4 regions of the Nocardia grenadensis genome follow, and region 3 is predicted to be linked to each of the others. Evidence: riboswitches for the same ligand, from Rfam matches in the RefSeq annotation. Region 3 holds a riboswitch; each other region holds the start of a gene.

Region 1 (7,899 bases), 130 kb from region 3:
TCTGGGTGATCGAATAGTCGGCTCCGGCGCGGAGTTTCGCGGCCAGGAAAGCGGTGTCGGTCTCCAGATCCGGGGACCGGTGATGGCCCTGTGGGAAGGATGCGACACCGACATCGAAGTCGCCGAGATCGCGCACGACCCGAACCAGTTCCTCGGCATAGGTGACACCGGCCGGATGCTTTTGCCAGTCCCCGAGCGGGTCGCCCGGCGGATCTCCGCGCAGAACGAGGATATTGCGGATGCCGCAATCGGCGTAGGAACCGACGAGCGCGCGCAGTTCGGCCAGACTGTGCCCGACCGCGGTCAGATGCGCTATCGGCAGCAGGGTGGTCTGCTGGGCCAACTGCCCGGTGATGCGAGCGGTGCGGTCCTTGGTCGAACCACCCGCACCGTAGGTCATCGACACGAACGCGGGATGCATGCGCTCGAACTGCCGGACGGTGCGCCACAACCGGGCCTCACCATCGGCGTCCCGGGGCGGGTTGAACTCCACGGAGAACGGAACCCGCGTCGTGGAGTGGGCGCGCAGGCTCTCGACCACCGATCGGGATGCGGGCACCGCAGGGGCGGTTCGGACGGCATGGCCGGTCGGCGTGCGGTCCGCGGGGAAAAAGTGCATGAAGGCCTCGGGCTGGAAGGGAAACGCCGCGGAACCGGGGCGCCCGCCGGGCGGGCGCCCCGGTCACAGGTCAGCGAAGCGCCTGGGCCGCCGCGACGAGATTACGCAGCGAGGCGATGACCTCGTCGGTGCGACGGGTCTTCAGACCGCAGTCCGGGTTTACCCAGAGCCGTTCGGCCGGAACGGCTTTCAGCGCGAGCGCGAGGGACTTCTCGATCTCCTCGGTGCCGGGCACGCGCGGCGAGTGGATATCGTAGACACCCGGGCCGACACCCAGGCCGAACCCGGCCGCGTTGAGGTCGTCGAGCACCTCCATATGCGAGCGCGCCGCCTCGATCGAGGTGACGTCGGCATCCAGCCCCGCGATGGCCCCGATGACCTCACCGAACTCCGAGTAGCACAGGTGGGTGTGGATCTGTGTGGCATCGGCGACGCCGGAGGTCGAGAGCCGGAACGCGTCGACCGCCCAGTCCAAGTAGGCGGCCTGATCGGCCTTACGCAGCGGCAGCAGCTCACGTAGCGCGGGCTCGTCGACCTGGATGATGCCGATACCGGCCGCCTCGAGGTCCACCGTCTCGTCCCGGATCGCCAACGCGATCTGGCGGGCGGTGTCGGCGAGCGGCTGGTCGTCCCGGATGAACGACCACGCCAGGATGGTGACCGGGCCGGTCAGCATTCCCTTGACCGGCCTGCTGGTCAGCGACTGCGCGTAGGTGATCCACTCGACGGTCATGACCCGCGGACGGACCACATCGCCGTAGACGATCGGCGGGCGCACGCACCGGGTGCCGTAGGACTGCACCCAGCCGTTGATCGTCGCGGCGAAGCCGTCGAGCTGCTCGGCGAAGTACTGCACCATATCGTTGCGCTCCGGCTCCCCGTGCACCAGCACATCGAGACCGATCTCCTCCTGCAGCGCGATGACCTCGGCGATCTCGGCACGCATCCGGGTGTCGTATTCGGCCCGGTCGATCTCGCCTCGGCGCAATTCCGCGCGGGCCACCCGGATGCGGCTCGTCTGCGGGTAGGAGCCGATGGTGGTGGTCGGCAGCAACGGCAGGTTCAGCCGCTGCTGCTGTAGCACGCGACGTTCGTCGGCCGGGGTGCGGCGCACCGTGTCAGCGTCCAGTCCGGCCAGCCGCTCACGTACCGACTCGACCCGCAGCCGCGGGTCGGACTTACGGTCGGCCACCGCCGTGCGAGCAATCTCCAGAGCCTCCGCGACAGTGCCCTCGCCCTCAGCGAGAGCGGTGGCCAGCACCCGGATTTCGGCGATCTTCTCCGCGCCGAATGCCAGCCAGCTGCGCAGGCGCTCGTCCAGATCGGTCTCGGGCGCGAGGCTGTAGGGCACGTGCAGCAGCGAGCACGAGCTCGACACGGCCACCGACACTCCGGCATCGCGCAGCCCGGTCAGCTGCGGAAGCGCGTGATCGGGGTCGACGCGCCAGATATTGTGACCGTCGACGACACCCGCCACGATCAGCTTGTCCGTGATCGACTGCGCCACGGCCAGGTCCGCATCGCCACCGGCGACGAGGTCGACGGCGATACCGTCGATGCCGGTCTCCGCCAGCACCGGCAGCGCCACCCCGAGGCGGCCGAAATAAGCGGCCACCAGAATGGCCGGGCGCGCCGACACCTGAGACAGTCGCTGGTAGGTGGAACGCACGGCCGCCAGCTCGGCCTCGGTCAGATCGGTCACCAGCGACGGCTCATCGATCTGCACCCACTGCGCACCGGCCTCGGCGAGCAGGTCGAGCAGCCGCTCGTAGAGGGGCAGCAGGTCGGGCAGGCGCTCGAGCAGGTCGCTGCCGTCCACCGACTTGGCCAGCTTCAGGAAGGTGATCGGTCCGACGACCACCGGGCGGGCCGGCACGCCCAGAGCCAGCGCTTCGCGCAGCTCGGCCAGCGGCTTCTCCGGATGCAGGGAGAACGCGGTATCCGCGGCGAGTTCGGGCACCAAGTAGTGGTAGTTGGTGTCGAACCACTTGGTCATCTCCAGCGGAGCGACCTCGGCGTTGCCACGAGCCGCCGCGAAGTAGCGATCCAGCTCATCGGCGATCCCCGACACCCGCTCGGGCAACGCACCGAGCAGCACGGCGGTATCGAGCACCTGGTCGTAATAGGAGAACGTGCCCACCGGCACCGAATCCAGCCCGGCGTCCCGCGCCGCGGTCAGCGCGGTGGTGCGCAGGTCCGCGGCGACAGCGTGCAAGCCCTCGGCATCGAGGCGCCCGGCCCAGTAGGACTCGGTAGCGCGTTTGAGCTCCCTGTTGGGGCCGATGCGCGGGAGCCCCAGCACGGTTGCGGAAAAAGTAGTGTGCGGGTTCGACATCAATGAACTCCATGGTCAGCAGCGATGACCGCCACCCATTCAGAGCGCACACTGGCGGAGCCCATGAAGCATCGTTCCCGTGCCCGGGTCCACTCGGCGTAACGCCCGATCCACGAGGCGACGACCACCGGATACGGCGTATCCGGTACAACGGGCAGGTCTTCGGACTCGTGGGCATCGACCCCTCGAACGGGTCGACCCCGGCGCTCGAGGCCCGGGGCTGGTCCTACCGACCGTCGCTTCCCAGGCAGGCGCCCAGTGCGGGTGACGGCTGTCGTTCCCACTCACCGCTGCGGGACAGTCCCGGATTTCCACCGGGTTCCCTCTCACTCGACGATGCGAACACCACCGAGCTTCGACACCATCGGACGGATCAGGGGCTCCTCGACTCCGCCTCCGGCGAACCAGCTGCGCCGACAAATATAGCCAACTCCGATCGGATCGCGAAAGACGGTTACCTCACATCGGAGGTGAGCACTGGATAGCCGCTCCGTACCGGGCCCGGTTCCGGGAACACCTACAGCAGGGAATTCAGCCGGTCCGGAGCGGAGCAGACCAATGGCTCCGAGCCGATCCGGACCAGACCTCGAGCGCCCAGCTCGCACCGGGCGACGCTTCACCGGGGTGGCCCCCGACTACGCAACCGGGCCGAAGGCAACGGCACCGGCGCGGCTCCCGGCCGGACTATCATGAGCGAGCAGCTGGTTCGCGTTCATCTCCGGCCGACCTGGATTCCCAGGCACGGGTGAACGCGTCGAAACCGGATCCTGGGATATCCCGGGATCCGGTGAGAGGGAACCCGGTGGGATTCCGGGACTGTCCCGCAGCGGTGAGCGGGAACGACCGCCGTCATCGAGCACTGGGTACTCGCCCGGGAAGCGACGGCCACTAGGTCGGCCGAACAGGCCGGTGCCCGCGAGTCCGAAGACCTGCCGCTGCGCCGGGCACGCCGTGCCCGGCGGCCACCGCCTCGTGGATCGGGCGCGCGGACCGGCTTCCCGACCCTGCGGAGCGCTGCGCTCCGGGCGACGCCATATCGCCCCTCAGTGGTCGGCGGTCGATGCTGCCCGTGGGCGGTGGCGGCCGTCCGCAACGCACTGGAGACGATCATCGTGGCAGTCCCGCCCCCGCCGTTCACCGCAACCGTTCTCGGCCTGCCCCGGCCCGGACCCGACCGAGAACTCGAACGCGCCGTCGAGGACTATCGGTCGGGGACCGCCGATCCCGACCAGCTCCACGCCACCGCCCGGGCCCTGCGCGAGGCCCAACTCAGCGCGCTCGCCGACGGAGGTTTGGACTCCATCCCCGTCGGCACCTCCGCCTACGGCGATCATCTGCTCGACACAGCCTTCATGCTCGGGGCCGTGCCCGCTCGAGTGCTCGACCTCGCCGACCCGTCCGATCGCTACCTCGCCGCCGCGCAAGGAACCGGCACCATCGACGCCATGCGGACGGCGCCGTGGTTCGACACCGGTCACCGGTACCTCGTTCCCGAGATCGACCGGCAGACCCGTTTCACCCTCGACGCCGGGAAGCTGCTCGCCGAGCTGGCCGAGGCGACGGCGCTCGGTGTACCGGCCCGCCCGGTAACGATCGGCCCGCTGACCTTCCTGACGATGTCCCGGCACACCACCGGTGACCCGCTCGACCGGCTCGCCGAGATCGTTCCGCTCTACCAATCCCTTTTCGAACAGCTCGCCGACGCGGGTGCGTCGTGGGTACAACTCGACGAACCGATTCTCGGCACCGCCCTCACCACCACCGAACTGTCCCGGCTGCGCGCGGCCTACGCCGCCCTGTGCGGCACACCACACCGGCCCGCGGTCCTCGTCGCCACCCCGTTCGGGCACAACCACACCGCCCTCGCCGCACTGGCCGATATGGGCATCGACGGCGTCGCACTGGATTTCACCGCGGGGGCCACGCTCCGGTCGGTCGCCTCTGTCCCGGCGCTGACCCGCAAACTGGTCGTCGCCGGTGTGGTCGACGGGCGGACCATCGAGCCCACCGATCTCGATACCGCGCTGAGCACTCTCGGCGCACTGCTCGGCATCGCCGGTTCGGTGGCCGTATCGAGTTCGTGCTCGCTGCATGTTCCCACCGCGCCGGCATCGGCACCCGGCCTCGACACGCGGCGACCGGACCGCGGCGCGGACAAGGTCGCCGAGATCCGAATCCTCGCCACCGCTCTGACCCGCGGAACCGAGGCCGTGGCCACCGAACTGCGTGCCGCGCGGGAATCGAGCGAATCCCGTCGCACGATGAGCTGACCGACAGGCCATGGCCGCGCGGCACCGGACAGCATCGCTTCCCCCCGGGGCGAGGCCACTCGCCCGGCACCGGTCAGATCTTTATCGCAACGATGCCTTCTTCGGCATCGTTGTCGGCGACCATCCGGACCGAACGTGTGTAGCCTCCCCTGCCGAGACTTGGTTCGATGACTCGCCGGGTGTTGTTCCACTACCTATCGCCGATCGGCAGACCTGCACGTTGATTCTGGAAACGGAGGCGTTGTGGACTGGGAATTGTGGCAGCGTAGTTGGGATCAGCAGCAAGAGTTCTATCTACCGGAGCGCGAGGAACGGTTCCGGGTGATGGTGGATGTGGTGGCGGCCGCGGTAGGGCCGGCACCACGTATTCTCGATCTGGCCTGCGGAACAGGCACTATCAGCCGGCGTCTGTTCGACCGTCTTCCGGACGCGAGATCGTTCGCGGTCGATATCGACCCGACGATGCTGGCGATGGCCCGCGGATCGTTCGAGGGAGATTCACGCATCACCTTCGCGACCGCCGACCTGGCCGAGCCGGGCTGGATGGAATGCCTGCCGGTCGAGCCGTTCGACGCCGTTCTGACCGCGACGTCGACGCATTGGATGCAGACCGAACCCCTGGCCCGGCTCTACACCGACCTCGCGAAGGTGGTCCGGCCGGGCGGTGTGTTCGTCAACGCCGATCACATGCCCGATCCGGAGACCCCGATGCTCAACGCGATAGACGAGACCGTCCAGCACGCGCACCAGGACCGCGCCCGCGCGATGGGCGCGCTGGATTGGGAGCAATGGTGGGCGAAGGTGGCTTCCGACCCGGACTTGGCCGTGGCACACGAGGGCAGCCGAGCGATCTTCGACCAGCACGCCGGGGGCGCGGAGCACCCAGCCGCCTGGCACTGCCTGCGGCTGAAAGAAGCCGGATTCCTGGAGGCCGGGGTGGCGTGGCGATCGATCAACGATGCCATGGTGGTCGCGATCAGGTAACCGGACAGCCGCTGTCCCGGTATGGGTACCGACTATGACCGGGGCTTTCTACGCCGCAGGCCGGTGTCCTGGCGCCGCGCCGGCGACAGGACACCGGAGGCTGTCAGCCGACGACTGCCTTCTCGACACTCTCGATCAGCGCGGCGCGGGCGAGGGTCGCCTGCGCCATCTTCACATGCGCCGCGTCGACCAGGACGCTGTCCACACCGACCGCGCCCCGGCCCTTCGCCTCGGCTTCTCGGTAGGCAGCGATATTGCGTTCGGCCAGCGCGATCTCCGCCTGAGTCGGCGCGTAGACCGTATTGGCGATCGGCACCTGCACGGGGTGGATGGCCCATTTGCCGGTGTAGCCGAGCAGCGAGGCGCGGCGGGCATCACGCTCGTAGCCCTCGGTGTTCGCGTAATCCGGGAACGGGGCATCGATCGCGACGACACCGGCGATCCTGGCCGCGACGATCACCTTGGCGCGGGCGTAATGCCAGAAGTCGCCGGGGTAGTCGCCGAGGGGTTCGAAGTTGGTGTCGACCCGGGCGCCCTGGGAGAGCGAGAAATCGCCGACACCGAAGATCAGCGCGTCGACCCGTGGGCTGGCTTTCGCGATGGCCTCGGCGTTGGCCAGGCCTTCCACTTCCTCGATCAGTACCTCCAACCGGATCTTGCGGTCCAGGCCGAGTTTCGTCTCGAGCTGGGTGAGCAGCACATCGACCCACCACACATCGCGCGCGGTGAGCGCTTTGGGTACGACGATGGTGTCCAGTCGATGCCCGGCCCGAGTGACTACCTCGATGATGTCGTCGTGGCACCACGGGGTATCGAGACCGTTGATGCGCACGGCTCGCGTGGTGCGGCCCCAGTCGAGGTCGTTCAGGGCGCCGATCGCCTTCTCCCGCGATTCGGCTTTGCGGCTTTCCGGAGTGGCGTCCTCCAAGTCCAGGAAGACCAGATCGGCGCCGCTGGCGAGGGCTTTGTCGAACATGTGATCGTTGCAGGCGGGAAGCGCCAGTTCCGAGCGGCGCAGTACAGAAGTCATGAGAATCCTTGTCTGGTATCGGTCACAGCACGCCGCGGGCGCGCAGATCGTCGAGTTCGGAGTCGGTCAGGTCGAGGATGTCGCGGTAGACCTCGCTGTTGTGCTGGCCGAGGCGGGGCCCGAGGTGGTCGAGCCGGCCGGTCGTTGCGGAGAATCGCGGTACCGGAGCCTGCACGGTCATCGTGCCCAGTTCGTCGTCGCCGACCGGTACGAAGACGCCGCGGTGGCGCATCTGCTCGTCGCCGACCAGGTCGGCGATATCGTAAACCGGGGCGGCGGCGACTTCGGCGGCGTCGAATACCGACATCGCTTCGGCGAGAGTGTGTTCGCCGACCCACTCCGCGACCGCCTCGTCCACTTCCACCGCGCGGGCCAGTCGGCGCTGGGGGTCGGCGAAGTCGGCGTCGGTGACCAGGTCGTCGCGGCCGATGGCGCGGAAAACCCGCAGTGCCAGGGCCGGCGAACTGCCGGACATGGCCAGCCAGTGACCATCGCTGGTGCGGTAGGTGTTGCGCGGGGCCGAGATATCCCAGCGGTTCCCGGCCCGAGTGGGTACGAGGCCGAGTTGGTCGTAGCCGAGCAGGGTCTGTTCCAGCAGCCGGGCCAGCGGGTCGATGAGGTTGATATCGATCAGTTGCCCCGGCCCGCCGTGCACATCGCG
Region 2 (7,899 bases), 120 kb from region 3:
AGCTTCCGGAACCGACCGCATGGGAGATGAATCCGAATTGCATGTCCTGCCCTCGTGTCGCCGTGCCCTGCCCGCCGGTCATGCCTCCCCCGCGGTGGGTGGTTCCACTGCCCGGCGGGTGTGCGCCGCGACTCGATGTGTTCGAGTCCGGTCGTCGCGGCGTCCGCCCGCTCCCTTGCCGAGACCGGATCCAGCAGCGGCCTCGCCGGAAAGTCGCGGATCGTCGAGATCAAGGATCGAGTCCGCCAGCCGTTCGATGACGGCGCTCTGATGGCTGATGATCAGCAGCGTCAGTCCAGTATGGCGGAGCCGGTCCAGCAGATCCAGGACGACTCCTTGTGATTCGGCATCGAGCGAGGCGGTGATCTCGTCGCAGATCAGAACGCGGGGTTCCGCGGCCAGGGCGCGCGCGATGGCGACCCGCTGTTGTTGCCCACCGGAGAGTTCACCGGGTCTGCGCCTCGCGAGTTCGGGGTCCAGCCGGACCTCGGTAAGCAGTCGTGCGGTCTCATCGGCCGCCGCGGCGGCGTCCATCCCGCGCAGCAACCGCAGCGGGCGGCCGATCTGGGCACCGATGCGGTGGGCCGGGTTCAGTGCGGTGGCCGGGTTCTGCGGGATCAGTTGTACGGCCTGCCGGTGCGCGGCGGAGCGGTCGTCGACCCTTCGGCGCAGTACAGCACCGTCCAAGCGAATCGTGCCACTCGTCGCGGTGTGCAGCCCCGCGAGGGTGCGTGCGACGGTGGTCTTTCCGGCGCCGGAACGTCCGGTGAGAGCCAGGCAGGCACCGGCGACCAGATCGAACGAGATATCGTCGATGACGGGCTGCGCTCGATACGCGACCGACAGACCTTCCACCAGCAGCACCGGTTCCGATCCGGCACGGGGAGTTATCGGCGGCGGCGACACGGAAGGTTCGGGCACCGTGTGGTCCGCGGGTGCGTAGGAGACCACGCGGCCGCCGTCGATTTCGAGTACGTCGTCGATCAGCGGCGCGACACCGGCGAGATCGTGGGTGATGATCAGGAACGCGGTCTCGGACTCCCGGCGCACCCGCCCGAGCATCTCGACGAGATCGGCGCGGGCCCCGGCGTCCAGTCCGGTGGTCGGTTCGTCGAACACCACCAGGGCCGGATCGTCGACCAGTGCCGTGGCCAGCAGCACCCGCTGCTGCTGGCCGCCGGACAGTTCATGGGGGAACCGGCGACGGAACTCGCGATCGGTGGGTAACCCCACGCGGCGCAGCGCGTCGATGATTCCGTCCGCATCGCTCGTGGTTCGGTGCAATCGGATGATCTCGCCGATCGACGTGCCGACCCGCAGCGCGGGGTTGAGTCCGGTGGCGGGATCCTGTGGCACGAATCCGACGGCTCGGCGGTGGCGGCCGGCACGGCCGATGCCGATTGTTCCTGTCGCCGACAAACCGGGCGGCAGGGCGCCGAGCACCGCTGCGGCGAAGGTCGTCTTCCCGGCCCCGGAGCATCCGACCACCGCCAGCCCCTGTCCGGGGGCCAGCCGTATCGAGATGTCGTCGAGTAGGACCCGGCCGGTGTCTGTGCGCACGCGCAGCTGTGAAACCCGCAGGCCTGGTTCGGGACCGGATTCGGGCACGGCGGTGGCCGCGCGTGGACGGCGATAGCCGAGGACTCGGTCACTGAACATATTGACCGATACGACCAGCACCATGATGAGCAGTGCCGGCGCGAGGACCGACCAGGGTTGCAGCGCGAATCCGGAGCGGTTCTCGGTGATCATCAGCGCCCAGTCCGGCGACGGTGGTCGCATACCGAGCCCGAGGAAGCCACCGACCGCGACGATGGAGATGACGCCGGAGAACCGGACCCCGGCATCGGCGAGGACCACCGCGCGCAGGTTGGGCAGTACTTCGACCACCGCGACCCACCACAGCGGCTCGCCGCGGGCCCGCGCCGATTCCACGTAACCCGCGCCCGCGAGTTCGTGGACGGCGGTACGGACGATGCGCACGATCCAGGGCACCGACGCCAGTGACGCGGTCAGCATGACGGCCGCCGGTCCGGCACCGAGCGCGGTGGCGATCACCGCCAGCAGCAGGAACCACGGCAGGACCACCAGCGCGTCGACCGGCCGCATGATCCAGGCGTCGATACGCGGGCGCAGTCCGGCGATCAGTCCCAGCCCCACACCGAGTGCGTAGCCGGCGAGCAGCGAGACCACCGAGATCAGGAGCAGCGACCACCCGCCGTGCAGCACACGGGACAGCACATCGCGACCGATCACATCGGTGCCCAGCGGGGATGCCGCGTTCGGGGGCTGGAACGGTGCGCCGACCGGCGCGGTGGGTGAATGCGGGGCCAGTGCCGGTCCGATCGCGATCACGACCGACACCCCCGCGAGAACCAGGGACCACCAGGCTTTCCTCACCGCAGGTCCCCCTCGACCGAGGCTCGCGCGCGCGGACTGACCAGCAGCGCGACCATATCCGCCGCCAGGTAGACCGCGATTCCGAACGCGGCCAAGAGCACCGCGGCGGACTGCACGAACGGATAGTCCCGCGCCGAGATCGCGGTCAGCAGCTCCTTCGACACCCCGGGATAGGAGAAAAGTGTTTCCACGACGGCGATTCCGCCGATCAACCCCACCACCGACCCGGCGAGGGGATGGACCGACGCGGAGAGTGCGTTGGGAGCGGCGTGCCGCAGTACCAGCCGGATACCGCCGACGCCGTTGAGCCGAGCGGTCCGGATGTACTCCGAGGCCATCACCGTGGTGGTCTGCGCGCGCACCAGTCGCGCCGGGTGCGGGGACAGTCCCAGCAGCAGACAGATCACCGGCAGGACCAGCACCTCGGGCCGGTCCCAGACGCTGGTGCCGGTGGGCACCAGCGATATCGCGGGCAGTAGCCGCAACGACAGCGCCACCACGGCCACCAGCAGCACCCCCAGGACGAACGACGGGATCGATTCCATCGTGAGTGCCCCGACGCTGATCACTCGGTCGGTCCGTGATCCCGGCCGGGCACCGGCCAGCAACCCCAGTCCCACCGCCACCGGAATCAACAGCACGATCGTCAGCACCGCCAGCGCCGCGCTGTTGGCCAGGCGGTCGAGCAGCACATCGGCCACCGGACGCCCCGAGATCAGCGACTCGCCGAGGTCACCGCGCAGGAAACCGGTGACCCATTCGGCGAATCTCGCCGGCGCGGGCCGATCCAGACCCAACTCGGCACGCAGGGCCGCCAGCTGTTCCGGCGAGGGATCACCCGCACCGCGCCGGGACAGGATCACCACGGCCGCATCCGAATCCAGCATTTCGAACAAGCCGAAAACGAGCACGGTGACAGTGACGAGCACACCGATCCCGGCGACGGCGCGCCGGAGGAAATAGTGCAGCACGCGAGATCTCAGCCCTGACCGGCGAGCCAGGTGGTGGCGTAGTTCGCCCAGTCGTCGGTACCGGGGACACCGGCCCGCATCCCGCCGACATTGTTACGTGCGGCATCGGGACGCTTCGCGAAACTGTGCAGGATGTAGCCGCCCTCGTTCCACAATTCTTCCTGGAGATCGAAGTACAGCTCGCGCCGCCGGACGGGGTCCATCGCGGCCCGCGCGGCGGCGAACTTCGCATCCCAAGCCGGACGCCGCCACCCGGTGCCGTTGCTCGGTGACGAACTGGTACCGGTCTGGCCGTAGAAGTAGTCGAGACTGTAATTCCACCAGCCGATATGGGTCAGCGGGCGTTTACCGGTGACCTGCGAGAAGTAGGTGTCGGCGGCCGCCGACTCGAGTCGGACGGTGATCCCGGCGGCCTTGGCGTGCTCAGCGAACAGCGTCGCCGACTCGACCATCCCCGGCATACCGTCGGCGGTCGGCAAGACGACCTCGAGGTTCTCCTTACCGGCCGCGCGCAAGAGTTCGCGGGCACGCTGCGGATCGTAGGCGCGCTGCGGCAGGGCGTCGTTGTAGAAAGGCGCGCCCTTGCCGTAGATATCGTTACCGACCTCGCCGTATCCGTAGTAGACGGAATCGACCATCGCCTGCCGGTCCACCGCCAGCCGCATCGCCTGCCGCACCCGCACATCGTCGAACGGCGGCAGGTCCACCCGCATCTGGAAAGCGCCCATCAACCCTTCCGGCGGCACGATCACCGTCGCGGTCGGATCGCTCTCCAGATTCCGGGCCTGCAGATAGCTCAATTCGTGCACCACATCCGCCTCACCGGACAGAAACGCGTTCATCCGCGCCTCGGTCTCGGCGATCTGGATGATCTCGACCTCGTCCAGATGCGCGCGGTTGTCCCGATACCGGTCGTTGCGCCGCAGCAGTGCGCGGTCCCCCGGTGACCAGGCGCTCAGCGCGAACGGACCGGTCCCCACCGACAGTGCGCGCTCGTCGATGGTGGTGGTGCCGTCCTTGACTATGTAGCAGTACCAGCCGGCGAGCACCGACCCGAAATCGGCGATCGGTGTCTTCATCGCCACCACGACCGTCAGCTCGCCGTCGGCCTTCGTCCGCGCCATATCGACCATGGCGAGATCACCCGAAGACGACCTGGCCGGATCGAGCATCCGCTCGAAACTCCACAGCACATCGCGGGAGGTCAGCGGCGAACCGTCGCTGAACACCACACCGGGACGCAGCTGGATCCGCCAGACGCTGCCGTCGGCATTCGGTTCCAGCGCACGCGCGAGCCGGTAGCGCAGGGTGAGATCGTTGTTGTACGCGACCAATCTGTCCCACACGTTCTTCGCCACCGCGCCACCGGCCGAACTTCCGGCCTCGTGCGGATCGAGCACATCGGCGATCGCCGAACGGCCCGCGATCGCCGAGCGCAGCCGGCCACCCGGTTGTGGTGGCCCGGTCGGCGGGCCGGAAGGCTCGCCGCTGCCGCAGGCTGTCAGTATCGGAATACCGCCCAGGGCGGTGAGCCCGAGCAGTCCGGCTGTCCCGGCCAGCAGTCGCCGACGGCCGATATCGGATCGGCCCGTTGTCAAGTTGTCCATCGCCATCCTCGTGGGTGTATCCCCGAAACCGCGGCGCAGGTGTCCTGGCTCCCGGATCGACGCATCTCCACCGGCCTTCCGACCCGGGTAGGTCGTGGCCACGCATGGCGGATCGCTCCTCGGTGACAGTTGCGGGACAGCCCCGGATTCACACCGGTGTTCCCTGCACCGTGCATGACGTTACCGCGATGTCACCCCACTCGGTGATCCCCTCGGCGCAGCCGAAAATAGAGGAACTTCCGCGTATCCCCCGCATCATCGCGTCCACGCAGCTCGGGACGAGGCCGGCGTAGGCCACCGTGCGGGGCAGCGGTCCGGACCCGGCATCTATCCTGACCCGGTAGCTGGTTCGCCGAACGGTGGCTCGGGAAATCCGACCCGTCGCCGGCGTCGAAGACCCGTCCACAGTGGCCGCGGTCGAAGAGGGAACCCGGTGGAAATCCGGGACTGTCCCCGCAGCGGTGAACAGGAACGACCGCCGTCATCGGCACTGGATGTGTCATCGTCCGGGAAGCGACGGCCAGTAGGTCGGCTCGATATCGAGTCGGTGCCTGTGAGTCCGAAGACCTGCCCGCTGCGCCGGATACGCCGTATCCGGCGGTCGTCGCCCCGCGGGTCGGGTGCACTGCCGATCGGACCGGATCCGCACCGACAACGGATTCGGCGGTGGTCGGCGGGCACGCACTCGGGACGGAGACCACCCGGCGCCAACCAACGGAGTCTCTATGGCAGCCCCGACCACCCGTACATCTGTCGATACTCGGTCTCTCGGTGAGCTCGATCCCGAACTCGCCACCGCGATGGCGGGTGAGCTCGCCCGGGAACGCGACACCCTGGAGATGATCGCGTCGGAGAATTTCGTTCCGCGCGCGGTGCTGCAGGCGCAGGGCAGTGTGCTCACCAACAAGTATGCCGAGGGCTATCCCGGTCGCCGCTACTACGGTGGTTGCGAACATGTCGATGTGGTCGAGAACCTCGCCCGGGAGCGGGCCAAGGCGCTGTTCGGCGCCGATTTCGCGAATGTGCAGCCGCATTCCGGGGCGCAGGCCAACGCCGCGGTGCTGATGTCGTTGCTCGACCCCGGTGACCGTCTGCTGGGCCTCGATCTGGCCCATGGTGGCCATCTCACCCACGGTATGCGGCTGAACTTCTCCGGCAAGCTCTACGAAGTGCATTCGTACGGGGTCTCCAAGGAAGACCACCGGGTGGATATGGACAATGTTGCGGCCATTGCGCGGGAGTCTCGGCCGAAGGTGATCGTCGCCGGTTGGTCGGCCTATCCGCGGCACCAGGATTTCGCGGCGTTCCGCGAGATCGCCGACGAGGTCGGCGCCTACCTGTGGGTCGATATGGCGCATTTCGCCGGTTTGGTCGCCGCCGGCCTGCACCCCTCCCCGGTGCCGCACGCCGATGTCGTGTCCTCCACCGTCCACAAGACGCTCGGCGGCCCCCGTTCGGGACTCATCCTGGCGAAGCAGGACTACGCCAAGAAACTGAACAGTTCGGTGTTCCCGGGCCAGCAGGGCGGGCCGCTGATGCATGTCATCGCGGCGAAGGCGGTCGCGTTCAAGATCGCGGGTACGCCCGAGTTCGCCGAACGCCAGCAGCGCACGCTGACCGGCGCGAAGATTCTCGCCGAGCGCCTCACCGGCGCCGATGTCGCGGGTAAGGGCGTCAGCGTCCTCACCGGCGGTACCGACGTCCACCTGGTCCTGGTCGATCTGCGCAATTCCGATCTCGACGGCCAGCAGGGCGAGGATCTGCTGCACGAGGTCGGCATCACGGTGAACCGGAACGCCGTCCCGTTCGACCCCCGCCCCCCGATGGTCACCTCCGGTCTGCGCATCGGTACCGCCGCTCTTGCCACCCGCGGCTTCGGCGATACCGAATTCACCGAGGTCGCCGATATCATCGCCACCGCTCTCGCCGGCGGTGCCGACTTGGACGTACTGCGTGGCCGGGTCAAGAAACTGGCCAACGATTTCCCGCTCTACCAGGGCCTGGAGGACTGGAACCTGCTCGGCTGAAACCGGTTTCCGACGGCGATACCCGCACCTGGCCTGGGGTGCGGGTATCGTCGCTCGGGCCGGTTCGCCCACACAGCACCGCCTTCATCGGAAGACCCGCGCTACTCACTGGACTCGCGCCACGGGATGTGTGTGGTCGGCATGTCCACGAGGTATTCGGCGAGGTGCGTGATGTCGGCAAACAGCAGTGCGTTCTGGGATGATCTGGCAGCCGAGATGGGCGCCAAGGAGTTCCGTCGGGCATTCGTGCTGGAGTCGATCCGGACCGAGACCATGAGCTCGATCGTCGGCCAGTTGAACGCTGCGCAGCGCGCTGCGAAGCTGTCCGCGTCGGTGCTCGCGTGTGCGGTGGATTCTCGGAGGTCGACGGTTCGGCGGGTACTCGATGCGACACCGCCGAACGTACCCTTCGAATCCCTGTCGAATATCGCCGCCGCGTTGGGGTACCGCCTGGTCCTGGAACCGATGGACCAGCACGAGCGGGCGATGGTGACCCGGGCACTCGTGGGTCGGGAGATCGAGGCTCTGGACGAACCGGCTCGGGCCGATCGGGATCAGCGGGGCCAGTGAGACTTCAGCAGATCGACCGGGGATTGTGCGCCAGATACTCCGCGCCGATCTGCCGGATTTGTGCGTAGTCGCTCCCGGCGAACGCGCCGGCACCGAATTTCTTGGTCTTTCCCGCGATCACGACGAGCAGAGGCCGATCCCTTCCGATGGCGTCTTCGTCGAGCAGACAGAACAGGCGGTGCTGCGCGCGGTCTTTCGTGTTGACGCTGACCGCGAACCAGCCGGACATTCTGCCGTCCATGACTTCCCAGTGGCCGCCGCCCGCGAACTGGTCCCGCGGTGCTTCCGCAACGGCGACCACGCACGCGTACATGATGGCGCGGA
Region 3 (7,899 bases):
CCGTCGTACCGTCGAACTCGACCGTGACCTTCTCGTAGTCGACCCGCATCAGCTGTGCTCCACCAGGGCTCCGCGGCGGCGCATCAGCAGCACGAACACCGGCACTCCCACCGCGGCGGTGATCGCGCCCAGCGGCAGCTCCTGCGGAGGTATGAGGGTCCGCGCCAGCAGGTCCGCCGTCACCAGGGACACCGCGCCCAGTAAGGGCGTCACGACGGTGAGTCGCTGATGGTCGGCGCCTACCAGCAGTCTGGCGATATGCGGGACCACCAGACCGACGAAGCCGATCGCCCCGCATATCGCGACGAAGCAGCCCGTCATCGCGGCGGAGACCACGAACAGGAGCAGCCGGAACCGGGACGGGTTCATGCCCAGTGCGGCACCGACCTCGTCGCCCATCGACAGCGCGTTGAGGTGCCGTGCGTACACGGTGATCACCGCCAGTCCGATCACGGCGACCGTGGCGATGAGGGGCACCATGTGCCAGGTGGCCCCGGCCAGGCTCCCGAGTAGCCAGAACATCACCGAACGGGCCGCATCCCCGTGCGGGGCGAGGAACACCAGCACCGTCGTCGCCGCGGAGAAGCCGTAGCCGAGGGCGGTGCCGGTGAGCACCAGCCGCAGCGGTACCAGCCCGGAGGCCGAGCGGGCCATCAGATAGACGAGCACTGTGGCGGCCAGCGCCCCGGCGAAGGCCGCGGTGGACAGTGCGTAGATCCCGAGCGCGCCGAAGACCCCGAAGAGTACGACCGCGGTCGCGCCCACCGAGGCGCCCGACGAAATCCCGAGCACATAGGGGTCGGCGAGCGGGTTGCGGACCATGGCCTGCACCAGCAGTCCCACCCCGCCGAGCCCGGCCCCGACCAGGGCGGCCAACAGTACCCGGGGCAGCCGCGAGTCGATGACGATCCGGTAGTCGGCGATATCGTCGGCGACCACGGTGGCGCCGCTGAGCTCGGCCCACAGGAACCAGACCGCGTCCCGCCAGGGGACGTGCGCCGCGCCCAGCGTCAACGCCAGGACGGAGACCACCGCCAGTACCGCGATCAAGCCGGGGACCAGCACGGCGATCGGGAGCCGCTGCTTCTCGACAGTTCTCTTCGGCCCTGCACTACCCGCACCGTCTCGAAACGGGCGCGCAGGCAGGCGACTGGCGCACGGACCCATACCTCGTCAACCGCTCCCTCGGAGTCGACAACAGGCCGCGCCGCCGGCACGACCACGCGGGCAGGTCTTCGGACTCGCGGACATGACGCCGACCGGCGTCGCCTACTGGCGGTCGCTTCCCGGGCGGGGCGCCCAGTGCTGATGACCGCGGTCGTTTCCACATACCGCTGCGGGGCAGCTCCGGATTCCCACCGGATTCCCTCTTGCGAGCCACGCGTCCAGGGACGAGCGGCAACCAGCGCTTGGTCACACTAGCATTCGGACCCGCGGGCCGTCCGTCTCTCGCCCTCCGGCTACGTAGCGGCCGCTGCTTTCGGAGCACCGGCCCCCGCGCCGGAAGCCTCCGGTCCCCGGCTTCGGAGAAGCCGAGGCGGGGACTACGTATACAGTCGTCGCCGCGCGGTGGTGGAAGGTGCCGGCAACCCTCGACTGTAGCGCGGCTGATCGGACCACCATTGCGTCATTGATCGAACACCACACCGCCCCAGCCTCCAGGATCCCGGTTCCTTTGAGCCGCAAGCAGTGCCAGGCGACTGGGCGCTCGGGGTCCCCGGCGTGGCGATCGAAGATCACCCACCTGCCCCGGTGGTTGCGGCGGTCAGGTCGGCGTCGAATAGGCAGGCCGGGAGGCATTCGATCCAGCCCGCCCGGCCCCACTGTGTGCCGTTGGCACCAAGACCGAGCCCGGAAAGCTCACTACCAGCGCAGACGCCGATCACATAACCAAATTCGGCTGGATTGCTAAGGGGCCGGTGTCAGTAGTACCTATTCGGCTACGGATGCGAGCCGACCGCCGGATACATCATGCTTGATCTGCGGCGCCGCACAACTCATGGCGGCCGCGAAACCACCACACAGAGGTTTGCTGGACGTCATCTCCGCATGAGCCGGGTAAACCGACAGCTGAAGGCAGGACAGGGTTGATTTACCGACCCGACAACAATGTCGGACAGCATGCGGACGGACCGACCAGCACGGCGGCGGTCGATGGATATCGCAGAGGAGTTCACGGGACTCATCGTCTCTCGAATCCTGATGTCATCGCGGACCCTTCCGGTTACCGCCATGGGTGCGACCTCATCGCTGTTCTCGTCGATGGCTCGACCGGATCCGATCTCGCCGGAGACCATCTGCATGCGGCCGTGGACAACGCGAGCCGACTTCGTCGTTCGGCGGAGCGACCTCCTCGAAGATACAAGCCTCTTCGCAGCTTCGGCGATGGCCGTTCTCGTGGCCGGGCCGAGCTTTCTGCACGAGTATCGGTGCGTTGCAGGGAGTGTGTTCGCGCCTCGGATGGGCAATGGAATCCCAACCGGCGCCGAATCGTCCGGCGAAAGTATCGGACCAGCGGCTCGAACGCCTCGACCGATACCTGAAAAGTTTCCTGTTCGAACAACGTCGGCCGGTACCGAAGAGTTATACGAGAGGTATGGTCCCACGATGCAGCAAGTGCTGAAGAGGATGATGGCGACAATCGCGGGGGATGCCACCAGGACTTTCGGCCTTGCGAGCAGCGCTATCGTGCGAAATATGCGCCGATGCGCGCACTTCGGTTTCGAGTCGGCTCATGTGGTGACCGCAAGTAGTCAAGAAGCAAGTACGCTCTTTCGGAGGGACGGGACGTCCGAGCGGGAGGGCTCATCGCACGGCGGCTCTGCGAACAGGTCCGCTCATCCGAAATTCGGTAATCGCCCAGAGCGGATCATGTATCACTATACTTCCGACGAAGGTTTGAAAGAAATCCTGAGGAGCGGCAAGCTTCGCCCATCGCGGCGGGGACTCGATGATCCACCAGGGCAATTCCTGACAACGATCGAGCCGGGTACTCGAAGCGATGTAGATCTGGCGGACATCCTCGGCCTCGGAGTAAGGCTTTCCCACTACATAGCGATTGATGTGGCGCACTTGCCGAAGAGAAAGATCGTCGATATGGGCGACAGCACGAACTATCTGATCCGCAATCGCCGATCATTGCGCATCGACCGACTTGTCGTCGACGCCGGTGAGAACCCGGTCTTCCTTCCGTGAAAGGTCTCGTCGTTGCACAGGCGACCAGACCACGCGTGGTTCTCGAGGTTCGCAGGGGATTCGATCGATGTCGACCTGGAAGCTTTCAGTGGTCGGCCGGGCAGGTGCATCGCTCGCTGCGAGCGGCCCGGGGTGTCCTGGTCGTCCTGAAATATGCTGTTCTACATGAAAGTCCGCCGTCGTCGGGGTTGCGGCGCTAAATGGCCGATATCATGTTGGGAAACAGGGCTTGCAGTCTGATTTCGACTGCTCGCGACAGGATGTCGGCAGTTGCGGGCGACTACGCGCGCATATTCGCGAAACCTTCCGGAGTCGCGGGGCGAGAGAATCTTCCGTGGGCGGTGGCCGAGTTCACCGGCGCCGATCGATTTCGACAGTCCCGTACCGGCGAACCCAGTGCATCGCACAGGCTATCGCCCACGCATAGCGGGACGAGCGCCGGCGGCGACCGCGAACCCCGATGCGATAGTTCCGGGGGCGCCGGCTCCGGTGGTGGACCACCCGGAATGCGGGGCGGCGGACAGCACCCTGGCGATTTCGTTGTCACTCTTCCCAACGGAAAGAGATTGCAGTGCCGTACCGAGGGGCCGGAGGACGGGACACCGATAATCCAGATCCACGGAACGCCGGGCAGTCGAGTGGACACCGCCCCGCCCGAACTCCTCGATCGCGTGAACGTCCGGCTGATCACCTACGATCGCCCGGGTTACGGTGGCTCGGACCTACAGCCGGGGTTGATCGTTGCCGATTCCGCCGGGCATGTCCGGGCGATCGCCGACCATCTCGGGATCAGTGAATTCGCTGTCGTGGGTAGGTCGGGCGGCGCTCCGCACGCGGCGGCGGCAGCGGCCGGCCTGCCGGACCGGGTCACGCGGCTCGCACTGCTCGTCCCTCTCGCGCCGCCCGATGTGATGAAAAGTGGGTATTTCAAGGGAATGGACCAGCAGGCCGGATTGGACCTCTCGGCCTCGGACGATATCAAGATCGCGCAGAGTATAGCTGCGTGCGACGACAAGATAGCAAATTTCAATAATCACCCCACTGATCCGACAAAGATCATAGGTACCGACTGGGATGAACTCGGCGATAAGGATAGGGAGGTTGTGGCCAGAAACGCGGAGAGCCTCTGCGCAATGTACACCGAAGCTTTGAGGGAAAATGGAGCCGATGCTTGGAAAGAGGATGTGCGGACCAATATGGGCAGGCCCTCGGGGATCGACTTCGAGGCCATCAGATGCCAGACCATGATCTGGACCCCAGAAGGGGATGGACACACACCTTCCGCCCATGCACACGCGATCGCCGCAGCATTGCCGCAGGAGCAGGTGAAGGTGTATTCGGTGCCCAGCGGTGACGTCGGTCATCTGAGTGCTATCGAGATCAAGCCGGGTGCTTACGCATGGCTGTCCGGTCGGGAGGATCTGGCCCTCTTCCCGACCAGCGCATCCTCCGATCGTTTCACTGGGGCACCCATCCTCACCGACGTCGATCAGTGGACGAGGCTGTCAGGGCTCGACGCCTGGTGAGCCCGGAAGAGTGCTGCGTTACCGGTGGCCCTTGTCGACCTGCACGAGGTATGCAGCGCGCGAGTGCGGTCGAGCCGGGGCGGACACTGCTAGCGATCTTCGATCGCGCGGCCGAACGCGCTGAGGGCGGGTACGGCGCATTCTGCACCGCTTCAGGCCATGTATCGCACGGCTCGGCGCCGGCGGCACTGCGTCATCGATGGTCAGCAGTCGGGGCTCGGTCGATGCGGCGCGCCGGTCGAAATCCGTCCGCTCGATATGGTTCGGTACCGACAGTATTCTTTCGGTCATGGCGGCGAGAGCACGAGCGGGCCGACGCGTCGAGGTGAGTGATAGTTTCGTCGGCCGAGCCGATGAGCTGGATCGGATACTGGGTTTGATGATGACCTCTGCCCGGCTGATAACTTTGATCGGAGCCGGAGGGGTAGGGAAAACACGGCTGGCCGCGGAAGCCGTGCGGCACTATCATGAGGTTGAATCCGACCCGGTGTACTGGGTACGGCTCGCGCATCTTCCCCAAGAGGCTGGTCGCAGTGCGATTACCGACGAGATCGTTCGATCGGTGGCCGGGCCGGATGTTTCGGGACGTTCGGCATGGGATGCGGCGATCGCCGCGCTGTCTTCGCCGGAAGATACACCAGAGACTGCCTGTATATTAATGGTTTTGGACAACTGTGAGCATGTGCTGGCCGGTGTGGGTTCGGTTGTCGACGACCTGTTACAGGCGGTGCCGCGACTGACGATCCTTGCGACCAGCCGGACGGTCATCGGGTGGTGCGACGAATATGTGATCGAGCTGCCTCCACTGCGACCACAGGACGCGTCGCAGCTTTTTCTGCATCGCGCACAGGCTCTCGGTCACCCTCTGACCGGTGCTGTTCAACTGGCCACCGTGGATTCTATCTGCACTCACATGCAATATAATCCTCTATTCATTCGCCTGGCCGCTGCTCGGCTGCGGCGGCGAACGCTGAAGGGGATCCTCCAGGAGTTGCAGCGCGCGGGCGGGGACGATCAACGTATGAGCTGGAGCCACGGACCGAGTACGGCCGGCGATCGCAGGCATCACAGCATCGGTGATGTCATCGCATGGTCCTACGATCTCTGCAGCGAAAAAGAACGTCTCCTGTTCGAGAGGATGTCGGTTTTCGCTGCAGGTTATTGTGTGGACGGGGAGTGCGGTAGCACTGCGGTGGGGGCAGACCTGGAGGCGATCGTTTCGGTGTGCTCAGACATTTCGATCGCTACAGAAGACGTCGGTGCTGTCGAAGGATCTTTCACCCTGCATCTGTCCGGCGAAGAGATTCCGCAGTTGCTGGATCAGCTCGTGGACCGTTCTCTCGTCTCAGTGTATTTGAAGGGCGACTCTGCCCGGTATTCTTTGATGGAATGTCTGCACGTATTCTCACGGGACCGACTCAGAGCGCATCGCGCGGAAATCTCCGTTGCCGACGATACCGAATTAATGCGCCGACATCTGCATTACTACCACGATAGACTGCAGCGCGCAGCGGTTGAGTGGGTAGGCCCTCGCGAACGTGAGACCTTGGAATGGGTCCAAGCGGCTTGGCCGAATATCATGACCGGAGTTCAAACGAGCTTTGCCATCCCCGACGAGGCTCTTCTGGGACTGGATATCTGCAAGGCGATCCACGATTTTCCGGTACCGATATCTCACACGAGCTCTATACGGGAAATCCAATCCTGGACCGAACGCGCGTTAGCGAATTCGGCGGCGCTGCCGACGTGCTCGCTCCGTACCCGAGTGTCGGCCCAGGCGCTGGTCGGCTATGATCTCCTGCGTCGAGGCATGCTCGACGAGGCTGGGCAACTGCTTCGCGAATGCCTGACGGACTGCGGGCTTTCCGCGACCGAGCAAGCTGCACCCGAGCCGCGTTCGACTCTTCCTGAAGCGGTCGAATTCACTTGGGGAATGGTTTTGTGGACGGTATACCGTGATGATCGTGCAGTGGCGTTGCTGGCCAGTGCGCGAACCAAAGCACTGGCAAACTGTTCGCCCGGTTTTGCTGCGATTTCCGAGACGGCCATTGTGGGCGCAGCGGTCACCGTGCTGGACTCGCCGAAACATGTGCAGCAGTTGGTCGACGAAATGCTCGCCAGCGCTGTCCGGGACGGGTCATCGTGGAAGGTGGTATGGGCTTATCTTCTCAAAGCGCTTCTCGCACTCCAGCGCAGAGATCCGGCGAAGACCCTGGATCTCATCCTCGAAGCACAGGACCATCGGGTTCCCTTCGGTGACCAGTTCGCGTGGATCGCCCTATTGCAGGCATGGGCATGGGGCGAGACGATCGACAACTCCTCGAAGGCCTCCGATCGACGGCTGCTGGCCCGTCAGGCCGGCTATACGGCGCACCTGCTCGGAGCGCTCGATATCTTGCACGAAAGAATTGGCCTCGGGGTGCAGATTCTGTCCGAATTCGTCGCGCGCAACAATCGAACCACCCGCGCCGTTCGTTCGGTTCTGGGAGCTGATAATTTCGACAAGGCATACGCGGCCGGTCGGCGCCTGGCACCTCGGCTGAGCGAATTACAGAAGCTTCTCGAGTCGAACCCCGGATCCCATGAAGTAACACAACCCGGCTCGCCGTGGTACGCACTCTCACAAGCCGAACAGGCTGTGGCTGTCCTGGCCTCCGCGGGATCAACCAATGCGATGATCGCCGCGCGAAGAGGCACATCTCCGCGGACCGTGGAAGCGCAGTTGGCCGCAGTGCTACGGAAACTCGCGATCACCTCACGATATGACATACGGAAGTTTGTTCCGGACGACCGTCTACCCGAACTTCGTGAAGAAGACGAACGGTGGAACCGTAGTAACCGAACCGGACCGCGACGACCGAGAACCGCGCCCGGACCCAACCGCAAGGGCGCCTCCTGATCGAGGTTCCGACAGTAGTCTCGGAGGATTGCACGGAGTTCGGTGATCGAACAATGCCAACGTGATTTCCTGTCGTGATCGGGGTGGGACGGTTCAGCCGAGGGGGCCTGGTCGAACCGGCATATCGCCGAAGATGCTCCGGCGTGCCATCGGACGGGCGAGTACGTTGTGCGGATATCCCGGCGCGGTGGCGGACGCACCTTCGAGGCGGGCGAGATGATGGTCTTCGAAGGCCAGGTTCAGTGCGCCGAGGCTGTCGTCGAGGTGCGCGCGCGTCCG
Region 4 (7,899 bases), 2.2 Mb from region 3:
GAACTGCTCGATATCGATCCCGGAGCCGACCAGCGACAGCGCCAGGTCACCGACCACCTTGGACGACGGCGTGACCTTGATCAGCCGGCCCAGCAACCGATCCGCGGCCGCGTATTTCGCCTCCACCTCCTCGAACCGATCCCCCAACCCCAGCGCGATCGCCTGCTGACGCAGATTCGACAGCTGCCCACCGGGGATCTCGTGGGTGTAGACGCGGCCGGTCGGCGCCGGCAGACCGGATTCGAACGGCGCGTACACCTTGCGCAACGCCTCCCAGTACGGCTCCAGATCACAGACATTGCGCAGATCGAGCCCGGTGTCGTATTCGCTGTGCGCGGCGGCGGCCACGATCGCCGAGAGCGCGGGCTGACTCGTGGTACCGGCCATCGCCGCCGACGCGCCGTCGACGGCGTCGGCGCCGGCCTGCCAGGCAGCGAGATAGGTGGCCAGCTGCCCGCCCGGAGTGTCGTGGGTGTGCACATGGACCGGCAGATCGAAATTGCTGCGCAGCGCGGTCACCAATTTCGCCGCCGCGGGCGCGCGCAACAGTCCGGCCATATCCTTGATCGCCAGCACATGCGCGCCCGCGTCCACGATCTGCTCGGCCAGTTTGAGGTAGTAGTCGAGGGTGTAGAGCTTCTCGTCCGGACCGGTGAGATCACCGGTGTAGGACAGCGCGACCTCGGCGATCGCGGTACCGGTTTCCCGGACCGCGTCGATGGCCGGGCGCATCTGGTCCACATTGTTCAGGGCGTCGAAGATCCGGAAGATATCGATACCGGTCTCGGTGGCCTCGGCCACGAACGCCCGGGTCACCCGCTCCGGATACGGGGTGTAACCGACAGTGTTGCGACCGCGCAGCAGCATCTGCAGGCAAATATTCGGAATCGCCTCGCGCAGCGCGGCCAGCCGCTCCCACGGGTCCTCGTAGAGGAAGCGCAGCGCCACATCGTAGGTCGCCCCGCCCCACGCCTCGATGGACAGCAGCTCCGGGGTCAGGCGCGCCACATGCCCAGCCACATCGAGCAGGCCGTTGGTGCGTACCCGGGTCGCCAGCAGCGACTGGTGCGCGTCACGGAAGGTGGTGTCGGTGACCCCGACAGCCTTCTGTTCGCGCAACGCCCGGGCGAAACCCTCGGGGCCCAGCGTCAGCAGTTTCTGCCGCGAACCGTCCGGCGGCGGCACCGCCAGGTCGATGGTGGGCAGTTTGTCGTGCGGGTACACCGCGGTCGGCCGGGCGCCGTGCGGTTTGTTCACCGTGATGTCGGCCAGGTAGTTCAGGATCTTGGTACCGCGGTCGGCGGATTCGCGGGTGGCCAGCAGTTCCGGACGCTCGTCGATGAACGATGTGGTGATGCGGCCGGCGGTGAAATCGTCGTCGCCGAGTACCGCGAGCAGGAACGGGATATTGGTGGTGACACCGCGGATCCGGAACTCCATCAGCGCCCGCCGGGCCCGCGCCACCGCCGCCGGGAAGTCCCGGCCGCGGCAGGTGAGCTTGACCAGCATGGAATCGAAATAGGCACCGATCTCCGCGCCGAGATTCGCGCCGCCGTCGAGCCGGATACCGGCGCCGCCGGGGGTGCGGTAGGCGGTGATGCGGCCGGTATCGGGACGGAATCCGTTGGCCGGGTCCTCGGTGGTGATCCGGCACTGCAGCGCCGCACCGCGAATGGTCACCTTGTCCTGGCTCAGCCCCAGATCGCCCAGGCTCTCCCCGGCCGCGATCCGCAACTGCGACTGGACCAGATCCACATCGGTGATCTCCTCGGTCACCGTATGTTCCACCTGGATCCGCGGATTCATCTCGATGAACACGTGTTTACCGCGTTCGTCGAGCAGGAATTCCACCGTGCCCGCACAGCTGTACCCGATCTGCCGGGCGAAGGCCACCGCGTCCGCGCAGATCCGGTCCCGCAACTCCGGATCCAGATTCGGGGCCGGGGCCAGCTCGATCACCTTCTGGTGCCGCCGCTGCAGCGAACAGTCCCGCTCGAACAGGTGCATCACATTGCCCTGGGTATCGGCCAGGATCTGCACTTCGATATGCCGCGGGTTCACCACGGCCTGCTCCAGGAACACCGTCGGATCACCGAACGCCGACTCCGCCTCGCGCGAGGCCGCCTCGATCGCTTCCCGCAGCCCGGACCGCTCGGCCACCCGGCGCATACCGCGCCCGCCGCCACCGGCGACGGCCTTCACGAATACCGGGAACTCCATGGATTCCGCGGCCGTCAGCAACTCCGCCACGTCGGCCGAGGGTGCGCTCGAATCCAGGACCGGCAGCCCGGCCGCGCGCGCCGCGGCGATCGCGCGGGCCTTGTTGCCCGCCAGTTCGAGAACCTCGGCCGACGGTCCGATGAAGGTGATGCCCTCCCTCGCGCATGCGGCGGCCAGATCGGGATTCTCCGAGAGGAACCCGTAGCCGGGGTAGATGGCGTCGGCGCCCGCGGTCTTCGCCGCCTCGATGATGGCGTCGACCGAGAGGTAGGCCCGGACCGGATGACCTTCCTCGCCGATCTCGTATGCCTCGTCCGCCTTCAGGCGGTGGACCGAATTACGGTCCTCGTGCGGGAAGACGGCAACCGTTCCGATACCGAGCTCGTACGCCGCACGGAAGGCTCGGATGGCGATTTCGCCGCGGTTGGCAACCAAGACTTTCGAGAACATTGAACCAACGTACCCGGCGTCACACCCAGGATCGACAGCGAAGTCCACTTCGCAGAGTTTTCACAAGGGGGTATTGCAAGGGTGCGAAAAGGAGTTCACCGTGCCGTCATATCTCACCACCCGCGGCCCCCTGCGGCGCGGTGCCGGAACCCCAGCCAATACCCCGCTATTCCGGGTACGTGATCACCACCGGCAAACGCGTCGCTGCCGCACCACGTACCGCCGCCCGCGCCCGTGCCGCGCGGGGAGATGCGGACCGCTCGTGCCGGCGCGTTATGGTGGAACCCGCAGCTGGTCCGCCGGCCGGACGACGAGGAGCCCCGAACGTCCGCCCCCGGCGCCGAAGCCCGCACCACGCGGGTGAGAGGGAATCCGGTGGAAATCCGGAACTGTCCCGCAGCGGTGAGCAGGAACGACCGCCGTCATCAGCACTGGGCAGCACGCCTGGGAAGCGACGGCCAGTAGGTCGGCCGACCGGCCGGTGCCCGCGAGTCCGAAGACCTGCCGGTTGTACCGGATACGCCGTATCCGGTGGTCGTCGCCTCGTGGAGCGGGCGCCGCCACCAGTGCTGACAACCGACCCGACCGCACGGCCGGGTCGTTCGGGGTCTCATCGGTGCCGTGCGTCCGGGAACGGCGACGGCCGTCGAACTTCAGCACTGGAGAACACCGTGACTGTTATTTCGCACACCCCGTTCACCGCAACGGTTCTCGGACTCCCCCGGGTCGGGCCGCGCCGGGAACTGAAACGGGCGACCGAGTCCTACTGGGCGGGCCGGATAGACGCGGCGCGACTACACGAGACCGGCCGCGCGCTGCGCCGGGACCAGTACGCGGAACTGACCGCCGCCGGACTGGACTCGATCCCCGTCGGCACCTTCTCCTACTACGACCAGATGCTCGACACCGCCGTTCTTCTCGGCGCCCTACCCGAGCGGGTCGCCGGGATCGAGGATCGGCTGGACCGCTATTTCGCGGCCGCGCGCGGAACCGAGTCGGTGGAACCGCTGGAGATGACCAAGTGGTTCGACACCAACTACCACTACCTGGTGCCCGAACTCGGCCCGGACACCAAATTCGGCCTGCATCCGGAAGATCTGCTGGCGCAGGTGGCCGAAGCGATCGAACTCGGCGTACCGGTCCGGCCCGTGATCATCGGACCGGTCACCTTCCTGAAACTGGCCAAGACCACCGACGGCGCGGCGCTGGACCGGATCGACGAACTGATCCCGCTGTACCGGGAATTGCTGCGGCTGCTCGCCGAGGCGGGCGCGGGCTGGGTACAACTCGACGAACCCGCGCTGGTCACCGATCTCACCGCGGTGGAACTGGCGACGGTCCGGCGGGTCTACACCGAACTCACCGCGGCGGGGCGGCGGCCGGCGGTGCTGGTGGCCACCTATTTCGGGTATCCGGGCGCGGCGCTGGAAGCGCTGGCCGCCACCGATGTCGAAGGTATCGCCGTCGATCTGGTCGCCGGCACCGAGGTCGCCGCGGTGGCGGCGGTCCCCGCTCTGTCGCACAAACTACTGGTCGCGGGCGTGGTCGACGGTCGAAATGTCTGGCGCACCGATCTCGACGGTGCGCTGTCGACGCTGGCCACGCTGCTGGGCAGCGTAGGGGCCCTGGCGGTTTCCACCTCGTGCTCGCTGCTGCACGTCCCGTACTCGCTGGAGGTGGAGACTCGACTCGACGACGCACTGCGCTCCTGGCTCGCCTTCGGCGCCGAGAAGACCGCCGAGGTGCGGGTGCTGGCGACCGGACTGAGCTCCGGCACCGAGGCGGTCGCCGCGGAACTGGAGACCGCCCGGGCCGCCGCCGCGAGCCGCCGTGCCGATCCACGGATCGGCAATGCGCAGGTACGGGCGCGACTCGCCGCGCTGGGCCCGGACGCCGCCCGGCGGGCTCCCGCCGAACAGCGCCGGACCCTGCAGCGGGAGCGTCTGCACCTGCCGCCGCTGCCGACCACCACCATCGGCTCCTACCCGCAGACCTCGGCCATCCGGCTGGCCCGGGCGGCACTGCGGTCCGGGGAGATCGACCGGGCCGAGTACGTGCGCCGGATGCGGGCGGAGATCGGCGAGGTCGTCGCCCTGCAGGAGGAACTCGGGCTCGATGTCCTCGTACACGGCGAACCGGAACGCAACGATATGGTGCAGTACTTCGCCGAACAGCTGGACGGATTCGCGGCGACCGATCTGGGCTGGGTGCAGTCCTACGGCACCCGCTGCGTGCGCCCGCCCATCCTGTTCGGTGACGTCTCCCGCCCGGCCGCGATGACGGTTGACTGGATCACCTACGCGCAGTCGCTCACCGACAAACCCGTCAAGGGCATGCTCACCGGCCCGGTCACCATCCTGGCCTGGTCCTTCGTCCGCGACGACCAGCCACTGGCGGATTCGGCCCGGCAGGTGGCCCTGGCGATCCGGGACGAGACGGTGGATCTGCAGAACGCGGGTATCCGCATCGTCCAGGTCGACGAGCCCGCGCTGCGGGAGCTGCTCCCGCTGCGTGACGCCGATCAGCAGGCGTACCTGGACTGGTCGGTGCATGCCTTCCGGCTGGCCACCTCCGGGGTGGCCGACTCCGTCCAGATCCACACCCACCTGTGCTACTCGGAGTTCGGTGAGGTGATCGACGCCATTGCCGGGCTGGACGCCGATGTCACGTCCATCGAGGCCGCCCGCTCGCGGATGGAGGTACTGGGCGATCTGAACGCCTCCGGCTTCGCCGCCGGGGTGGGACCGGGCGTCTACGATATCCACTCGCCCCGGGTGCCCGGTGTCGAGGAGATCACCGCGTCCCTACGTGCGGCCCTGGAAGCGGTGCCGGCCGAACGTCTCTGGGTCAATCCCGACTGCGGCCTGAAGACCCGCGGCCCGGCCGAGGTGGAGGCATCTCTGCGCAATATGGTGGCCGCCGCCCACGGCGTCCGCTGAATTCCCGGTCCGGGCCGCGCCACCCGCGACCCGGACCGTTCAGCCCTCCAGCTCCCCGGCTCCTGGTTCCCGGCGTTTCGTCCGCCGGGCCACACAGTGCGGGCAGGCCTGCGCCACGCGCAGCACCGGCCGGATCCGGGCCGGTGCGGACGGCCCCCGCCGCACCACCCGGCACCCTTGTCTTTCCCCCATGAGACCTGATCCTTTCCTTCGGCGTTTTACCGTTGCCAGGTTTGACGCCGGGTGTCCCGGCCCGGTTCCCAGGTACGCCGATCAGGATTTGGCCAGATATTCCAAGCGTTCGGAATCGACGGCAGCGTGCATCATCGCCGCCAGCCCGGGGTGCCGGGTCAGCCCGGGATCCTGCTCCACCACCGTGCGGGCCAGTTCCTGGGCGGCGGTGATGACCTCCAGATCGTCGAGCAGCGACAGCAGGCGCAGCGACCGGGTGGTCCCCGACTGCGCCGCGCCGAGCACATCGCCCTCGCGGCGCTGCCGCAGATCGAGTACCGAGAGCTCGAATCCGTCGGTGGTGGCGGCGACGGCCTCCAGCCTGGTCATCGCCGGACCCCCGGGTGCGGCGTCGGTGATCAACAGGCACAGCCCGGGATGTGCACCGCGCCCGATGCGGCCCCGGAGCTGGTGCAGCTGGCTCACCCCGAACCGGTCGGCGTCCACGATCACCATCACGGTCGCGTTCGGCACGTCCACGCCCACCTCGACCACTGTCGTACAGACCAGCACATCGATATCGCCGGCATTGAAGTCGCGCATCACCTGGTCTTTTTCATCCGACGGCAGCCGTCCGTGCAGCAGCCCGATCCGCAGCCGCGCGAGCGGTCCGGTGCGCAGGCGGTCGAAGACATCGACCACGGCCTGTGTCGGCGGAGCTTCCTTCTCCGCGGCTTTCTTACCCCGTGCCCCGGAACCGTCTTCGTCGTCACCGATCCGCGAGCACACGACATAGGCCTGCCGGCCCGCGCCGACCTCCTCGGTGATCCGCTCCCAGGCCCGGTCCACCCAGTTGGGATGCACCCGGCGCGGTACCACCTTCGACTGGATGGGCGAACGCCCGCGGGGCAGTTCGGCGAGCGTGGAGGTCTCCAGGTCGCCCAGGGTGGTCATGGCGATGGTGCGCGGGATCGGGGTCGCGGTCATCACCAGCAGATGCGGGGAGAAACCCGATTTCGCCTTGGCCCGCAGCGCATCACGCTGCTCCACCCCGAACCGGTGCTGTTCGTCCACCACCACCAGGCCCAGATCGAAGAATTCGACCGCGTCCTGGATCAGGGCGTGGGTGCCGATCACGATGCCCGCGTCCCCGGTCACCGCGGCGAGCAATGCGGCTCGTTTCGCCGCGGCCGGCATGGAACCGGTCACCAAGGTCACCCGGGTGGCGGTCTCGGCCGCACCCAGTTCCCCCGCCTGCCCGAGGTCGCCCAGCATCGCCCGCAGCGACCGATAGTGCTGGGCGGCGAGTACCTCGGTGGGCGCGAGCAGCGCACACTGCTGACCCGCGTCGATCACCTGCAGCATGGCGTGCAGCGCGACGACGGTCTTACCCGAACCCACCTCGCCCTGCAGCAGCCGGTGCATGGGTTGCTCCCGGGACAGATCCGCCGAGATCTCGCCGATGACCCCGCGCTGTCCCGCGGTGAGTTCGAACGGCAGCCGCTCCTCGAAGGCGGCGACGATTCCGTCCGTGCGCAACGGGCAGACCCGCGCGGTACGGCCCGCCACCTCGTGCCGCCGTTCGGCGAGGACCAGTTGCAGTGCCAGCGCCTCGTCGAACCGCAGCCGTTCCCGGGCGCGTTCGATATCGGAGGTGCGTTCGGGCAGATGGATCAGGCGCAGCGCATCGCCCACCGGCATCAGTTCCCGTTCGTCGCGCACGGCGGCGGGCAGCGGATCGGCGAGCGGGTCGAGCTGATCGAGAACCTGCCGGACACAGGCCAGGATCTCCCAGCTCTGCACCCTCGCCGTCGCCGGGTAGACCGGGATGAATTCCCGATCGAAGAAAGACATATCCACGCCGCCGGCGCCCTTCGCGCTCTGCGCGATCCCCCGTAGGTCACCCCCGCCGCGCACGGTGGTCAGGGTCGGTTCCTCGTCGTCGGCCTCCGGCAGGATCAGATATCCCGGATGGCTGAGATTCCACTGACCGGGCCGCCAGTAGTTGACCGTGCCCGACATCATGGCCCGGACGCCCTGCCGGACCGCGTATTTCACCTTGTCGCCGTTGAAGAACGTGACATCCACGCCGCGCCCGCCGCCGGTATCGAGCACCACC

Evidence for each region. A riboswitch is a leader RNA that binds a small molecule or an ion and turns the genes downstream of it on or off. The one in region 3 is predicted to bind cobalamin.
Region 1: it holds a riboswitch for cobalamin, as region 3 does, so the genes downstream of both, metE (5-methyltetrahydropteroyltriglutamate--homocysteine S-methyltransferase) here and ACQPYS_RS11255 (FecCD family ABC transporter permease) in region 3, are expected to answer to the same signal.
Region 2: it holds a riboswitch for cobalamin, as region 3 does, so the genes downstream of both, ACQPYS_RS10770 (ABC transporter substrate-binding protein) here and ACQPYS_RS11255 (FecCD family ABC transporter permease) in region 3, are expected to answer to the same signal.
Region 4: it holds a riboswitch for cobalamin, as region 3 does, so the genes downstream of both, metE (5-methyltetrahydropteroyltriglutamate--homocysteine S-methyltransferase) here and ACQPYS_RS11255 (FecCD family ABC transporter permease) in region 3, are expected to answer to the same signal.

What each region holds. Positions count from the first base shown of each region.
Region 1 covers NZ_CP192054.1:2,351,882-2,359,780, reverse strand. The annotation lists gene ACQPYS_RS10740 (methylenetetrahydrofolate reductase) at 1-619, opposite strand, end outside; gene metE (5-methyltetrahydropteroyltriglutamate--homocysteine S-methyltransferase) at 690-2,954, opposite strand; cobalamin riboswitch at 3,091-3,313, opposite strand; cobalamin riboswitch at 3,723-3,905, shown strand; gene ACQPYS_RS10730 (hypothetical protein) at 4,001-5,224, shown strand; gene ACQPYS_RS10725 (class I SAM-dependent methyltransferase) at 5,468-6,208, shown strand; gene ACQPYS_RS10720 (HpcH/HpaI aldolase/citrate lyase family protein) at 6,312-7,238, opposite strand; gene ACQPYS_RS10715 (CaiB/BaiF CoA transferase family protein) at 7,261-7,899, opposite strand, start outside.
Region 2 covers NZ_CP192054.1:2,362,494-2,370,392, reverse strand. The annotation lists gene ACQPYS_RS10785 (LLM class flavin-dependent oxidoreductase) at 1-43, opposite strand, end outside; gene ACQPYS_RS10780 (ABC transporter ATP-binding protein/permease) at 79-2,400, opposite strand; gene ACQPYS_RS10775 (ABC transporter permease) at 2,397-3,371, opposite strand; gene ACQPYS_RS10770 (ABC transporter substrate-binding protein) at 3,380-4,978, opposite strand; cobalamin riboswitch at 4,994-5,181, opposite strand; cobalamin riboswitch at 5,347-5,567, shown strand; gene glyA (serine hydroxymethyltransferase) at 5,704-7,005, shown strand; gene ACQPYS_RS10760 (hypothetical protein) at 7,177-7,575, shown strand; gene ACQPYS_RS10755 (hypothetical protein) at 7,580-7,876, opposite strand.
Region 3 covers NZ_CP192054.1:2,480,935-2,488,833, forward strand. The annotation lists gene ACQPYS_RS11250 (ABC transporter ATP-binding protein) at 1-49, opposite strand, end outside; gene ACQPYS_RS11255 (FecCD family ABC transporter permease) at 49-1,167, opposite strand; cobalamin riboswitch at 1,212-1,422, opposite strand; gene ACQPYS_RS11260 (HYD1 signature containing ADP-ribosyltransferase family protein) at 2,608-3,195, shown strand; gene ACQPYS_RS11265 (alpha/beta fold hydrolase) at 3,702-4,721, shown strand; gene ACQPYS_RS11270 (ATP-binding protein) at 4,921-7,620, shown strand; gene ACQPYS_RS11275 (aldo/keto reductase) at 7,714-7,899, opposite strand, start outside.
Region 4 covers NZ_CP192054.1:4,646,906-4,654,804, forward strand. The annotation lists gene ACQPYS_RS21220 (pyruvate carboxylase) at 1-2,670, opposite strand, end outside; cobalamin riboswitch at 3,036-3,173, shown strand; gene metE (5-methyltetrahydropteroyltriglutamate--homocysteine S-methyltransferase) at 3,351-5,609, shown strand; gene ACQPYS_RS21230 (hypothetical protein) at 5,649-5,801, opposite strand; gene recG (ATP-dependent DNA helicase RecG) at 5,883-7,899, opposite strand, start outside.